DNA from 4 places in the Priestia sp. TRN 1309 genome. Region 4 is predicted to be linked to each of the others. Evidence: predicted binding sites of a transcription regulator. Region 4 holds the regulator's gene; each other region holds the start of a gene.
The links. Region 4 encodes Rex, which represses fermentation and respiration genes when NADH is low (regulators of the CRP and FNR family bind a similar motif). Its sites were predicted from a motif close to TTGTGAAATATTTCACAA; they were not measured.

Region 1: a site for Rex is predicted at 1,073-1,090, ahead of ACRPLQ_RS19820 (anion permease). Genes of this name have one in related genera too.
Region 2: a site for Rex is predicted at 2,093-2,110, ahead of ACRPLQ_RS20260 (AtpZ/AtpI family protein). Genes of this name have one in related genera too.
Region 3: a site for Rex is predicted at 1,346-1,363, ahead of ACRPLQ_RS17360 (ubiquinol oxidase subunit II). Genes of this name have one in related genera too.

What each region holds. Positions count from the first base shown of each region.
Region 1 covers NZ_JBOZGM010000005.1:51,724-54,919, forward strand. The annotation lists gene ACRPLQ_RS19815 (class I SAM-dependent rRNA methyltransferase) at 1-911, shown strand, start outside; gene ACRPLQ_RS19820 (anion permease) at 1,217-2,650, shown strand; gene ACRPLQ_RS19825 (alpha-amylase) at 2,680-3,196, opposite strand, start outside.
Region 2 covers NZ_JBOZGM010000005.1:151,466-154,661, reverse strand. The annotation lists gene ACRPLQ_RS20280 (F0F1 ATP synthase subunit B) at 1-145, opposite strand, end outside; gene atpE (F0F1 ATP synthase subunit C) at 248-460, opposite strand; gene atpB (F0F1 ATP synthase subunit A) at 551-1,261, opposite strand; gene ACRPLQ_RS20265 (ATP synthase subunit I) at 1,280-1,651, opposite strand; gene ACRPLQ_RS20260 (AtpZ/AtpI family protein) at 1,658-1,879, opposite strand; gene ACRPLQ_RS20255 (S8 family serine peptidase) at 2,177-3,196, opposite strand, start outside.
Region 3 covers NZ_JBOZGM010000004.1:224,996-228,191, reverse strand. The annotation lists gene ACRPLQ_RS17370 (CBS domain-containing protein) at 1-282, opposite strand, end outside; gene ACRPLQ_RS17365 (hypothetical protein) at 503-967, shown strand; gene ACRPLQ_RS17360 (ubiquinol oxidase subunit II) at 1,552-2,490, shown strand; gene qoxB (cytochrome aa3 quinol oxidase subunit I) at 2,492-3,196, shown strand, end outside.
Region 4 covers NZ_JBOZGM010000014.1:11,334-14,529, forward strand. The annotation lists gene ACRPLQ_RS26105 (YdiK family protein) at 1-224, shown strand, start outside; gene tatC (twin-arginine translocase subunit TatC) at 250-1,005, opposite strand; gene tatA (twin-arginine translocase TatA/TatE family subunit) at 1,021-1,206, opposite strand; gene ACRPLQ_RS26120 (redox-sensing transcriptional repressor Rex) at 1,260-1,898, opposite strand; gene ACRPLQ_RS26125 (ABC-F family ATP-binding cassette domain-containing protein) at 2,357-3,196, shown strand, end outside.

The sequences.
Region 1 (3,196 bases), on a different contig from region 4:
CGTCTGAAGATACAACTGCTTTTCGTGTATTTAATAGTGAAGGTGACGGAATTGGCGGCTTAATCATTGATTATTATGACGGATATTACGTCACGAGCTGGTATAGTGAAGGAATTTATCAATTTAAAGAATACGTTATTGAAGCTTTAAAATCTGCGCCTAACTTTAAAGGGCTGTACCAGAAAAAACGTTTCAACGTAAAAGGGCAGTATATTGAAGAAGATGATTTTGTAGTAGGGGATAAAGGTGAGTTCCCTTTAATTGTAAGAGAAAATGGTATTCGTTTTGCCGTTTATTTAAATGACGGAGCGATGGTTGGGGTCTTTTTAGATCAGCGAGACGTCCGTAAAACGATTCGAGATAAATATGCAAAAGGAAAGACCGTTCTAAACATGTTTTCGTATACAGGCGCATTTTCAGTGGCGGCCGCTCTTGGAGGAGCTGCGAAAACAACAAGTGTCGACTTGGCCAATCGCAGCTTGGCAAAAACAATTGAGCAATTTAGTGTAAATGGAATTGATCACGAAGCACAGGACATTATTGTGGAAGATGTTTTTAAGTATTTTAAATATGCGGTTAAGAAGAATATGACGTTCGATCTTGTGGTGCTAGATCCGCCGAGCTTTGCTAAATCGAAAAAGCATACGTTCAGCGCGGCAAAAGACTACAAAGATTTATTAAAAGAAGCCATTGCTCTTACAAAGCCAAATGGTGTCATTGTAGCTTCGACGAATGCAAGTAATTTTGATATGAAAAAATTTCATTCGTTTATTGAAAAAGCTTTTAACGAAAAAGGGGAACGTTACAAAATGATGGAGCAGTTCTCTCTTCCAGCTGATTTTAAAACAATAAAAGAATTTAAGTCAGGTGATTATCTCAAAGTCGTGTTTATTCAAAAAGTAAATCGTTAAATGCAAGGCTGCATGATGAACTCATGCAGCTTATTTATTTTGATGAAATAACGCTTACAAGCTATTTTGATGAAATAACGCTTACAAGCTATTTTGAAGGGAATAAAATGAAGGTGAAAGATAAAAATTGTCAATATGTATGATAAAATAATAAAGGAATTATGCTCAACACTTCACAAATTTACAATATCATCCTTATGAAACGTATTTTTACAATTATTTTATTTTAAAGGGGACAAGTATTGGGTACGAAGGGGAAAGAGCATACTACTATTATTATTTAAAAACATGAAAGGAGAAAGATTATGGCTGAAACAACTAAAAAGCCTGCCGGTGAAGTGAAGTTTATTCCTTTATTAATTTGTCTGGCAATCGGACTTGTTTTATGGTTTATTACACCTCCGTCCGGACTTGATGTGAAGGCTTGGCACTTATTCGCTATTTTTGTGGCTACTATCGTAGGTCTTATCATTAAACCATTGCCATTAGGCAGTGTAGCTATTTTATCTTTAACCATTATTGTATTAACTAATACATTAACACTTGAACAATCGCTCAGCGGTTTTCAAAATACGACGATTTGGTTGATCGTTATTGCATTCTTTATTTCTAGAGGTTTTATTAAGACTGGTCTAGGAACAAGGGTTGCCTATATCTTTGTTCGTTTGTTCGGTAAAAAGACGTTGGGACTATCGTATTCTCTTATCGTAAGTGATTTACTTTTATCACCTGCAATGCCGTCTAATACAGCACGAGCTGGAGGAATTATTCTTCCAATCATTCGTTCTTTATCTGAAACATACGGATCGAGAACTGGAGACGGTACGGAGCGCAGAGTCGGTGCTTTCTTAACAAAAGTATCGTTTCAAGGAGATATGATTACATCGGCTATGTTCGTAACGGCAATGGCGGCCAATCCTCTTGCTGTTAAAATGACGGAACAAATTACAGGAAAGACTATTTCATGGGTTGGATGGGCAGCGGCTGCAATCGTACCTGGAATTATTAGTTTAATTGTGATTCCGCTCGTTATTTATAAGCTGTATCCGCCAGAATTAAAAGAAACGCCGGAAGCATCTGAAATTGCAGCAAAAAAACTAAATGAAATGGGCCCGCTAAAGAAAGAAGAATGGTACATGATTGGGGTATTTTTACTTCTTCTTGTGCTGTGGATTTTTGGCGCTAATTTAAATATTAATGCAACAACAACTGCTTTTATTGGTCTATGTGCGCTGCTTTTAACGCAAGTGTTAAGCTGGTCGGACATCAAAAAAGAACAGGGAGCATGGGATACATTAGTCTGGTTTGCTGTTTTGGTTATGATGGCAACTTTCTTAAATGATCTAGGCATGATTCCTTGGTTCAGTGATCTGATGAAAGGCACTGTTAGTCATATGTCTTGGATGACGGCGTTGATTGTACTAGCTATTGCGTATTTTTATTCTCACTACTTTTTTGCGAGTAACACGGCTCACGTCAGCGCTATGTACGCAGCATTTCTATCTGTCATCGTGGCCGCTGGTGCGCCTCCGTTACTGTCAGCATTAATTTTAGCGTTCTTTAGCAATTTATTTGGCTGTTTAACTCACTACGGCAGTGGACCGGCACCGGTGTTCTTCGGTAGTGGATATGTAACGCAGCAAAAATGGTGGTCGCTCGGCTTTTTAATTTCAATTATTCATATTATCATTTGGATTGGAATTGGCGGCTTGTGGTGGAAACTGCTAGGTCTATGGTAAAAAAAACAGTGGCGCAGGCCACTGTTTTTTTATGCTTCAGCCCAAACGGATACAGAGCCGCCATTTACAGGGAAGTGTCCGTAGCCGTCTTCTTCAATCACAACTTGGTCTTCTCGGTTCTTTGTGAAGTCGATCCACGTTTGTCCGCTTCGGTGTTCGCCGACGAACATTCTCTTTTCGCCGTCTTCGCCGTTTGACATCACCACAGCGCATCCAGACTTCTCAAATTCCTCTACACCATGCCTTACCCATCCAATGGTATTCGGGTGATCAAAATAATCGTCTTGCTGTCCGTATGCTTTGTCATAGCGTACGTGCAAGAGAGCAGAAATATCTTTTTCTTTTCCCTCAATTGGATGCTCTCCGCCTATCCCAAAATAGTCTCCGTAAAATACACAAGGATAGCCGTCTTCACGAAGTAAAATTAGAGCGTAAGCACTTTGTTTGAACCAATCTTCTACCCAAGATTCTAAAGATTCATTTGGCTGAGAGTCATGGTTATCTACAAATGTGACAACATTCAACGGATGAGTCTTAACCAATGTA
Region 2 (3,196 bases), on a different contig from region 4:
CACGTTTTTTCATGATTCCCATTACAGGACCAAACGCGAATTTTTGAAGTAACGCAAGTAGGATAAGGAACATCACTAATTGGAAAAGAATATCTCCACCATTAATGCCTGCTGCTCCTAACACAAACATGTTCGACACGGCCATGTTCACTCCCTTCAGAGACTCCACATATATAATTTACTTCTTAAAGACATAAAGTAATGGCGAAGGTTCTTTTGAATGATCTTCGCCACATGTAACACATTATTATTTACCTTGTACCATGAATGCAATAACTACGGCGATAATTGGAAGCGCCTCAACTAAGGCAACCCCAACGAACATCATTGAAGTTAATGTACCACGTGCTTCTGGTTGGCGAGCTGTGCCTTCAATCGTCTTAGAAACGATAAGACCGTTACCAATACCAGCACCTAGTGCCGCTAAACCAATCGCAATTGCAGATGCTATTAAACCCATTTTATAAAGTCCTCCCTTAATATATATGATTTTGTTTAACTAAGTTTTGTTTTGTCCAAATTGGGTATTACTTGAACAAAGCTTTATAAATTAATGGTCGCTACTCACTTTGTGAGATAAATAAACCATCGTTAACATTGTGAAAATGAAGGCCTGAATTGCGCCTACAAAAATACTGAATCCTTGCCATAAAAGCATTGGGATAGCAGCTCCAATTGTACCTAGGAAGCCTGTTGTTGCTAAACCAGCTAGCAAGCTTAACAAAATTTCCCCAGCATAAATATTACCGTAAAGACGAAGGCCAAGCGTTAACGTATTGGCAAACTCCTCGATAATCTTAAGCGGGAATAAAAATGCCATTGGCTTGAAGTAATCTTTCGTGTATGCAGAGAAACCTCGCATTTTAATACCATAATAATGTGATAGTACAACTACCATAACGGCTAACGTCAGCGTAATTGCTGGATCAGCGGTTGGCGATTTCCACCATAAGTTATGGTCAATCACGATGGCGAATGGAAGACCCAACATATTTGACACAAAAATGTACATAAGTAAAGTTACACCTAGCGTCAAAAAGCGGCCACCTGTTTTCCAATCCATATTGCTATTAACGAGTCCTTTAACAAAATCTAAGACCCATTCAATAAAGTTTTGTGCACCGCTTGGCTTCATAGCAAGAGTACGAGTACATAAAACTGCAATTAAGAATACAATAACAGAAGCTACGGTAACCATAAGCAAGTTACTTTGACTAAAAGTAAGGCCTAGAAACTCTATAGTTGGTGATTCATGACCCAACTGTGTTCACCTCTCTTTCTATCTTCTACGCATATTTTGAACAACTAAATCTATGATAATGACAACATAATACGTCATTAATCCCACAACTACACTAATAATATGAAAGGTTTTTGGATAAGAGATGGTAATCACAACTGCGAGAGCAGCTGTTGCAAATCTTACAACAGTCCCAATTGAACGGGGCTTTTTCCCCTCATCCAACGCCTGTCCAAACTGCTCAAACTTTCTTACTAAGTTCCACAAATTATACAAACTCAGGGCGGTTCCTAAAATTAAACCTGCAAAAACAGCCTTATAACTTGTAAATTCCCAGCCGAGAACGTATAATGCTAACAAATACAATATGTATGAACGAAGTCTTGGAAAAACGTGCTGCAAATCCTGCATGAATTATTAATCTCCTGAAAAAAAATGGTGGACTGTCCGCAGCATCATAAAAACACCTGCTGCTAGCCCTGAAAGAAGGCCTAAAATCAAAAATAGTGGTTCGGTGTCAAGCCATTGATCAGCCCATCTTCCAGAGAATAAGCCAATTAAGACTGAACCTGCTAACTGTGATAGAATGATTGACACTAATGCCATCGCTTGCAAAGGATGACGGTTGCGATCTTTCATAAGCTCATACCCCTTTTGCAAAATTTTCTTTTTTCCGAATTCTCTATCGTTTTCATAGCTCAATATATGATAGAAAGGCAAAAAAAATTGCTAAAAAAGGTAAAAACAGCTAATAAAATACGCAGAAATATCAACGGTTTTCACAGGTTGAAAACCTTATCATTTATATTCCCTGTAAGCATACAATAGCGTATATTTAATGTCAATGTGTTTAAGCTAAAAACTTCACAATCTCTTCTTATTGTTCACATTTCTGCCACACATAAAACCTCTTCAAATGAAAACATTTAAAGAGGTTCATTCAATCGTTATTGTACTGTGTACAACCTGCTCTTGTCTATGCTTTTTCACAAATGCAAATATTTGGTACACTCCTGGTACAAGCGATTCATCAATCGTTATTTTTCGTTTTCTCATGCCTCTTTCTACATCCACGTCAACATCTAAATACGATACAAACTGTAAAGACTGCTTATCAAAAAGAGCGACGCCTAACTGATCTGCTCCTTCAGGCAAAAACAGTTCATAGCTATACGTATTTTTCTCTTTTTCCGCTGCTACTTGCAATCCCATGACACGAGGATAATCTGGAATGCTAATCATGTACATATAGGGAAGCGAAAATGTTTCACGTGAATCATTTATTTCCAAATATCCGTCATATATACCTTTATTTTTAAAACGGGGCTGCACCGATAAAGTAACAGCTATCTCTTTTGTCTGACGGGGTGGCACCGTGACGGGTAATGGAACATCCCAGTTCACTCCTTCATCCCTTTTTGGAACGTTTAAGCGATACGTTTTTGCTTTATCAGACTGGTTATCAATTTTAAAAGATAAAACTTTCTTTGATGGACGCGTAAAAATACCAAAAGATAAAGAAGATGGATAAAACAAAGATTCTGCTGTGACGGCTTTTGCTATTTGAATTCTTCCCGCTCCTTGTTCATATACGCGATACGTTTGACCGTTTAGCTGCTGCATTACTTTACTGGTGTTCATCAATGAAGCTTTGACTTGTTCAGGAGACCAGTTCGGGTGAGCTTGTAAAATCAGCGCACACGCTCCAGCTACATGGGGCGCAGCCATACTTGTGCCATGCATGCGTTCATATCCTCCAGGAACTGTACTATTAATGAAGTAACCTGGTGCGACGACGTCTGGTTTGATTCCCCAAGTAGTCGTTACAGGCCCTCTTGAACTGAAAGATGTGAGCAAGTCTTGCACCACTTGCTGCCCAGTGCGTAAGTACGGTTGTTGAGACTGAATGTGTTGGCTAATGGTGTCACCGCTTTTTTTACTTACCCATATCACGGG
Region 3 (3,196 bases), on a different contig from region 4:
GGCCATCATACGTGCACATTCATGAATATCCGTATCTGGAGAACAAGTAATCACATCTTTAGTCATACAATCATGGCAATGCACAGTGTTGCAATCTTTTCCATCCGCCACGCAGTTTAACACGATATCACGGTCTGTGATCATTCCCATTACTCGATTTTCTTGACACACTGGCACAGAGCCACAATTAATATCACGCATTAATTTTGCTGCAGCTGTTACTGGGTCGTGCGGTGCACAAGCTTTCACATCTTTAGTCATAACTTCACGTACTGTAGTCATTTTTAATTCCTCCTTTTAATTAAACATTCACCTCCGTATTTTCTCCATGCACATGCAGAATATGAGAATCAATAATTTCCTGAAAGCAAAAAATCTTGTAATAAAAGACGAATAAAAGAACGAACGCAGTGTAATAAACACATAAAAAAGAGCCTATTACACAAACTAAAGAGAATATGGTTTAGCTTACATTTTCGTAACGGCAGGAGTTGGGTACATAATGAAAGGAAAGTTAACGCTTTTGGCAGTACTTTTATTGCCTTGGCTGTCTATAATAAAAGTTGATAAATTTGTCTTTAAAAGATACCTACCTGTTTTGACATTTAGTTCATTAGTTATTGCTTTTATCAGTGAGTTATCTAAAAGCTTTACATGGTGGAAAGTGAGGAAACCTCTTTTCCCTAAACTTTCAAGCGACGTTTCTTTTATATTTGGACCGTTTTTTATAGCTAATTTTTGGGTATTCAAGCTGACCTATGGGAATTTCAAAAAATATTTGTTAATTAACATCCTATTTGACTATCTATTTGCTTATCCCTTGACCAGTTTGGCAGAAAAATTAAAGGTATACAAAATGGTCAACATGACGCGTTTTCAACTTTTTGTGATCTCGATTGCCACTGCTCTTATTAATTATTTCTATCATTATTTTATAGAAGATGTATTAAGGAAGAGAAGGCAATAGCTGATAGTTCGTTAACGTGAATTACTGCAAAATGATAAGGAGCCTCGCACGTTTATCATTCAGAGCTCTCTTTTATCGCTAGAGAAAATCAATACTCTCGCACAGACCAAAGAGCTAGAGGAGTATAAGGAAGTCGTGACTCTCTTAACAAAAAATGATTGATTGGATGTTTCAGCAAGTAAAGCAAACAAACTAGTAAGAAATAAAGCTCCATACTTCATTACTCCCAAAAAGCTCTTCCAGTTAATAAGAACTGGAAGAGCTTTTTTACTTTTATCAGAATCTACGCGCTAGGAGAAAGATATTTCACACCACATTTAACCAAATATGTGACGAAATTATGGTAAAGCCATTTAAACTAGATAAAAATCGCTTCAAGTGTGAGAAATATCACACCTTTTAAACATACAACATGATAATTTTTTAGGAGTAAGCAATATGTCATGACAAACTTCAATATGTTAGGAGGTTTTTAGCCTTTTGATCTGTTGAGATGCATCTCTAATATGAACGTTTATATACCATTATTATGTACAGAGATTTAAAGGAAGGGAGCCTGAGCTGAGGTGAGAAAGCAAAAATCAATGCATATTGGCAAGTTAATCATTCTCTCCGTATTCATTACAATTTTTTTAGCAGGCTGTGATAGTCGTTATTTGATTTTAAATCCGCAGGGGGCGGTAGCTCAAAAAGAATACCAGTTAATTATTTTTTCCATAATTTTATGCACAATTGTTGTTATTCCTGTTTTAGGTCTGCTTGTGTATATCGTTTTACGCTACCGTGATAAGCCTGGAAACAAGGCTCCGTATCGACCAGACTGGGACGATAGCAAGCGTCTTGAATTTATTTGGTGGGGCATCCCCATTATTATTATCGGCATTTTAGGTTTCGCTACGGCCAAAACGACTTATGAATTAGTAGATCCGCCGAAAAAAGATGTAAAGCCGCTAACGATTGAAGTAACGTCTCTTGATTGGAAATGGTTATTTCAATATCCGGATCAAGATATTGCGACAGTGAACTATGTCAACATTCCAAAAGATGTGCCCGTTCAATTCGTGCTAACGTCAGATGCACCTATGAATTCCTTTTGGGTACCGGAGTTGGGAGGACAATTATATACCATGCCGGGAATGGCCATGGGGCTTTGGCTACAAGCTAATCACAAGGGAGAATATTTTGGTTCGGGTGCTAATTTTACGGGTGAAGGGTTCGCTCATATGAACTTTAAAGTTAAATCTACATCGACAAAAGAATTTAATCAGTGGGTAAAGCAAGTGAAAGAAACATCACCAGCTTTAACAAAAGCTGATTATAACAATCTTGCCAAACAAGGTCTTTCCTTGGAAAAATCGTACTCTACCATTCCTAAAGGTTTGTTTCAAGAAATTGTTATTAAAAACGGTGGTCAATATTATAGTCAGCATCACCATATGAAAAATGAAGACATGAAGACTATGAATGTGGCTTCTGAAGAACAAGCACATACACAGCATGAGCACCAGGAAGGGGGAAACTAAGTTGTTAGACAAATTAAAAGATTTTTCATCTCATTTTTTTGTGACAGGGGAGCCAATGATTTACGGAGCCGATGTCGCCATATTGTTAACACTCGCCGGTATTATTTTTGTTCTTACGTATCTTAAAAAGTGGAAGTGGCTATGGCGTGAGTGGCTCACAACGGTGGATCATAAAAAAATTGGAATCATGTATATGCTTTCTTCATTGTTAATGCTGTTTCGAGGCGGAGTAGATGCATTATTAATGCGTATGCAGCTAGCATTTCCCCAGTGGCATTTTCTAGATTCTAATCATTACAATGAAATTTTCACTACGCACGGAACCATTATGATTCTATTTATGGCAATGCCGCTTATGTTTGCTTTCTTTAATATCGTTGTGCCGCTTCAAATTGGAGCAAGAGATGTCGCCTATCCTTTTTTAAACGCGGTAAGCTTTTGGCTATTTTTCTTTGGCGCCATGCTTTTCAATTTGTCGTTTGTAATCGGAGGATCGCCAGATGCAGGGTGGTTGAGTTATCCGCCGCTTTCTGGCATGCAGTTCAGTCCTGGACCAGGTCAAGATTTTTATATTTGGGGCATTCAAATATCAGGTATTGGCAGCTTGGCTTCTGGAATTAATTTTATTATGACCATTTTAAAAATGCGTGCGCCTGGCATGAAACTTATGCATATGCCGCTATTCACGTGGTCTGTTCTAGCAAGC
Region 4 (3,196 bases):
AGAATATCCCTTTAACACGAGGGTTTATTTATATTATTATGGGGATTTTATTCACCTACTTGGCAATTCAAAATGCCCAGGAAACCGTCTGGAATTTCCCCACAATCTTATTTGCACTCGTAGCCGCATTCGATTTCAGGTTTGCGGTTCGCATCTTTATCTTGCACTACAAAATTAAAAAATTGCAGCAGCAATATAAAAATCAAGATGATTCATCCAAATAAAAAAACCACTGTTTCAGTGGTTTTTTTACATACTAACATCTTCTCTTTCTTGCTCTGCCCTTGCCTTTAACACTTTGCGATACGAAATGCGGGAAATAATGATGCTGATTTCATACAAAATTAAGAGCGGCACTGTCACCATCATGTGCGAGAGCAATTCCGGTGGTGTAATAAGTGCGGCAATAACTAGCAGTACGAAATAGGCATATTTTCGAATTTGAGATAAAAACATAGGCGTTATAATTCCTAAACGCGTCAAAAACATAACGACGACAGGAAGCTGAAACAACAAGCCAAAAGGCAGTGTGAGCTGCATTAAAAAAGAAAAGTATTCATTAATGCCAATCACTTGGTTTACATTCAGCTCATCAGAAACGCGCGTCATAAAATCAACGACAAATGGAAACAACACAAAATAAGAAAAAGAGACACCGCCGATAAAGAGAAAAATGGAAACAGGAATATATCCAAGCGTTACCTTACGCTCTTTTTCATATAAACCAGGACTAATAAATGCCCAAAGTTGATACAGTGCAACAGGAGCTGCAAGTACACAGCCGATAATAACAGCAAATTGCATATAAATCTTAACTGGATCTGTTAACCGAAATGCATTCATCGTTAAATTCTTTGCCTCATCAGCATGCTGTAAATAGACAATAACCTTATCCGCTATAAAAAAGCCGCCAATTGTGGCAATCACAAAGAAAAATAAAACAATTAAAATGCGTTTTCGCAGCTCTCCTATATGATCATATATTGACATTTCTTGTTCGGTCATACTATGATCACCCTTTTACTCTTTGTCATCTACTTGACGCTGTTTATCTTTTTCACGATCTTCTGATGCACCGCTAGCGGCATGCTTAAACTCTCTAAGCGTTTGGCCCACTGATCTTCCTAGCTCCGGTAACCGTTTCGGTCCAAAAATAAGCAGTGCTACAATCGCAATAATAATCCAACTGCCTGCTCCAATCCCCATATTCCCACTCTCCTTATTAATTTAGACTTAAGGAAATCGTAACACAGTCCGCCTTATTCAACAGGATAATTTTTCAAAAAGTAGACGAGCGACTGTAATTCTACAGCAAGATCAATATGATGGAGTCGAATCTCATCCGGTACGTTTAAGCGTGCAGGAGTAAAGTTTAAAATTCCTTTAATTCCGCAACTCACTAAACGATCAGTAATTTGCTGAGCAACAGTGGCAGGAACGGTTAAAATCGCTACTGAGATGTCATCACTCATATAATCTTCCAATTGGTCAAGATGATAGACCGGCACGTCGCCTACTTTCGTACCTACTTTATCTTCTATCACATCAAAAGCGCACTCAATTTTGGTGTTATTATTTTTAATAAAATTATAATTTAAAAAGGCCGTTCCTAGATTCCCTACGCCAATCAGTGCTACTTTCGTTACTTCATCTTGGTCTAACGTTTTACGGAAAAATGTAAGTAAATAATTCACATTGTAGCCGTATCCCTTTTTTCCTAATGCACCAAAGTAAGAAAAGTCCCGACGAATAGTAGCAGAATCCACTTTCACTGCCTCACTTAACTCCGCTGACGACACACGCTGTTTACCAGAAGCATGCAAATTTTTCAAAAAACGATAATAAAGCGGCAATCGCTTAGCCGTTGCTTGTGGTATTTTTAATTGTTCAGTGTTCACGTTGTACCCCCTCAGTTCATGTATGTCATTACTAACATTTTCAAGTCATATTGCATTACCTTTCACAAAGCATCAACCGCTTTGAGGTAGCGCTTCCAATTCTCTCTCTTTTCTCTTGTTTTATATATACTCCGCTTCACACCTCGACGGCTTTTGTCTATTCAGCACTCCTTAAAGTCGGTTTGTAGAACGAAGCAATTAGCCCTTCAAAGGATCGGTTTGTTAGTCATGACGGATTTTTTACATCCATCATAGATAAGTTCAGAGATGCACTTATCTCTTATTTTAACATAGTATCCTGTATAAAATGTGCAGGTAAAATCATTTTATTTCATGAATCAAAACATTCGCTTCATCATTTGTCCTTGTCCCTCTACAAATTACAAACGCTTGTAGGAAGAACTTGTAGTTAAAAATATGTTAAAATACACTATGGATATACTACTAGAGGTGAAAAAATGATTATTCTACAATTGAACGGTATTACAAAATACTATGGGGCAGAACCCATTTTATCGAATATAAAGTTAGAAGTACAATCAAAAGACCGCATTGCCCTAGTGGGACGAAACGGTGCTGGTAAATCAACTTTATTAAAAATTATTGCTGAGCAGCTTTCCTATGACAGCGGAGAAATTATTAAACCTAAGGGTGTTTCCATTGATTATATGGGACAAGATACAGTTCTTGAGTCAACACTCTCCATATGGGAAGAAATGATGACTGTCTTTGCTCCGTTAAAGAAGATGGAAAAAGAATTACGTACGCTTGAAACGAAGATGGGCGATCCAGATATTTTTAATGATTCAGTTCAATACGAAAAACTAACCAAAGAGTACGATCAGCTTCAAGTAACGTTCAAAGATTTAGGCGGCTATCAATATGAAGCGGATACACGATCTATTCTTCACGGTTTCCGTTTTTCAAACTTTGACTACAGCACCCCTATTTCCTCCTTAAGCGGTGGACAAAAAACGCGCCTGGCTCTTGCAAAACTGCTTTTAACAAAGCCTGATTTGCTTATTCTGGATGAGCCTACCAACCACTTAGATATTGAAACTTTAGCATGGCTGGAACAGTTTCTGCAAGGGTATGAAGGAGCTATTTTAATCGTTTCACATGATCGTTACTTCCTTGATAAAGTCGTAAATCAAGTGTATGAAGTCGTACAAAAAACAACGGTGAAGTACACGGGCAACTACTCTAAATACCTTGTACAAAAAGCAGAGCGATATGAAAAAGAGTTGCGTCAGTACGAAAAGCAGCAAGATGAAGTCGCAAAGCTGAATGATTTTATT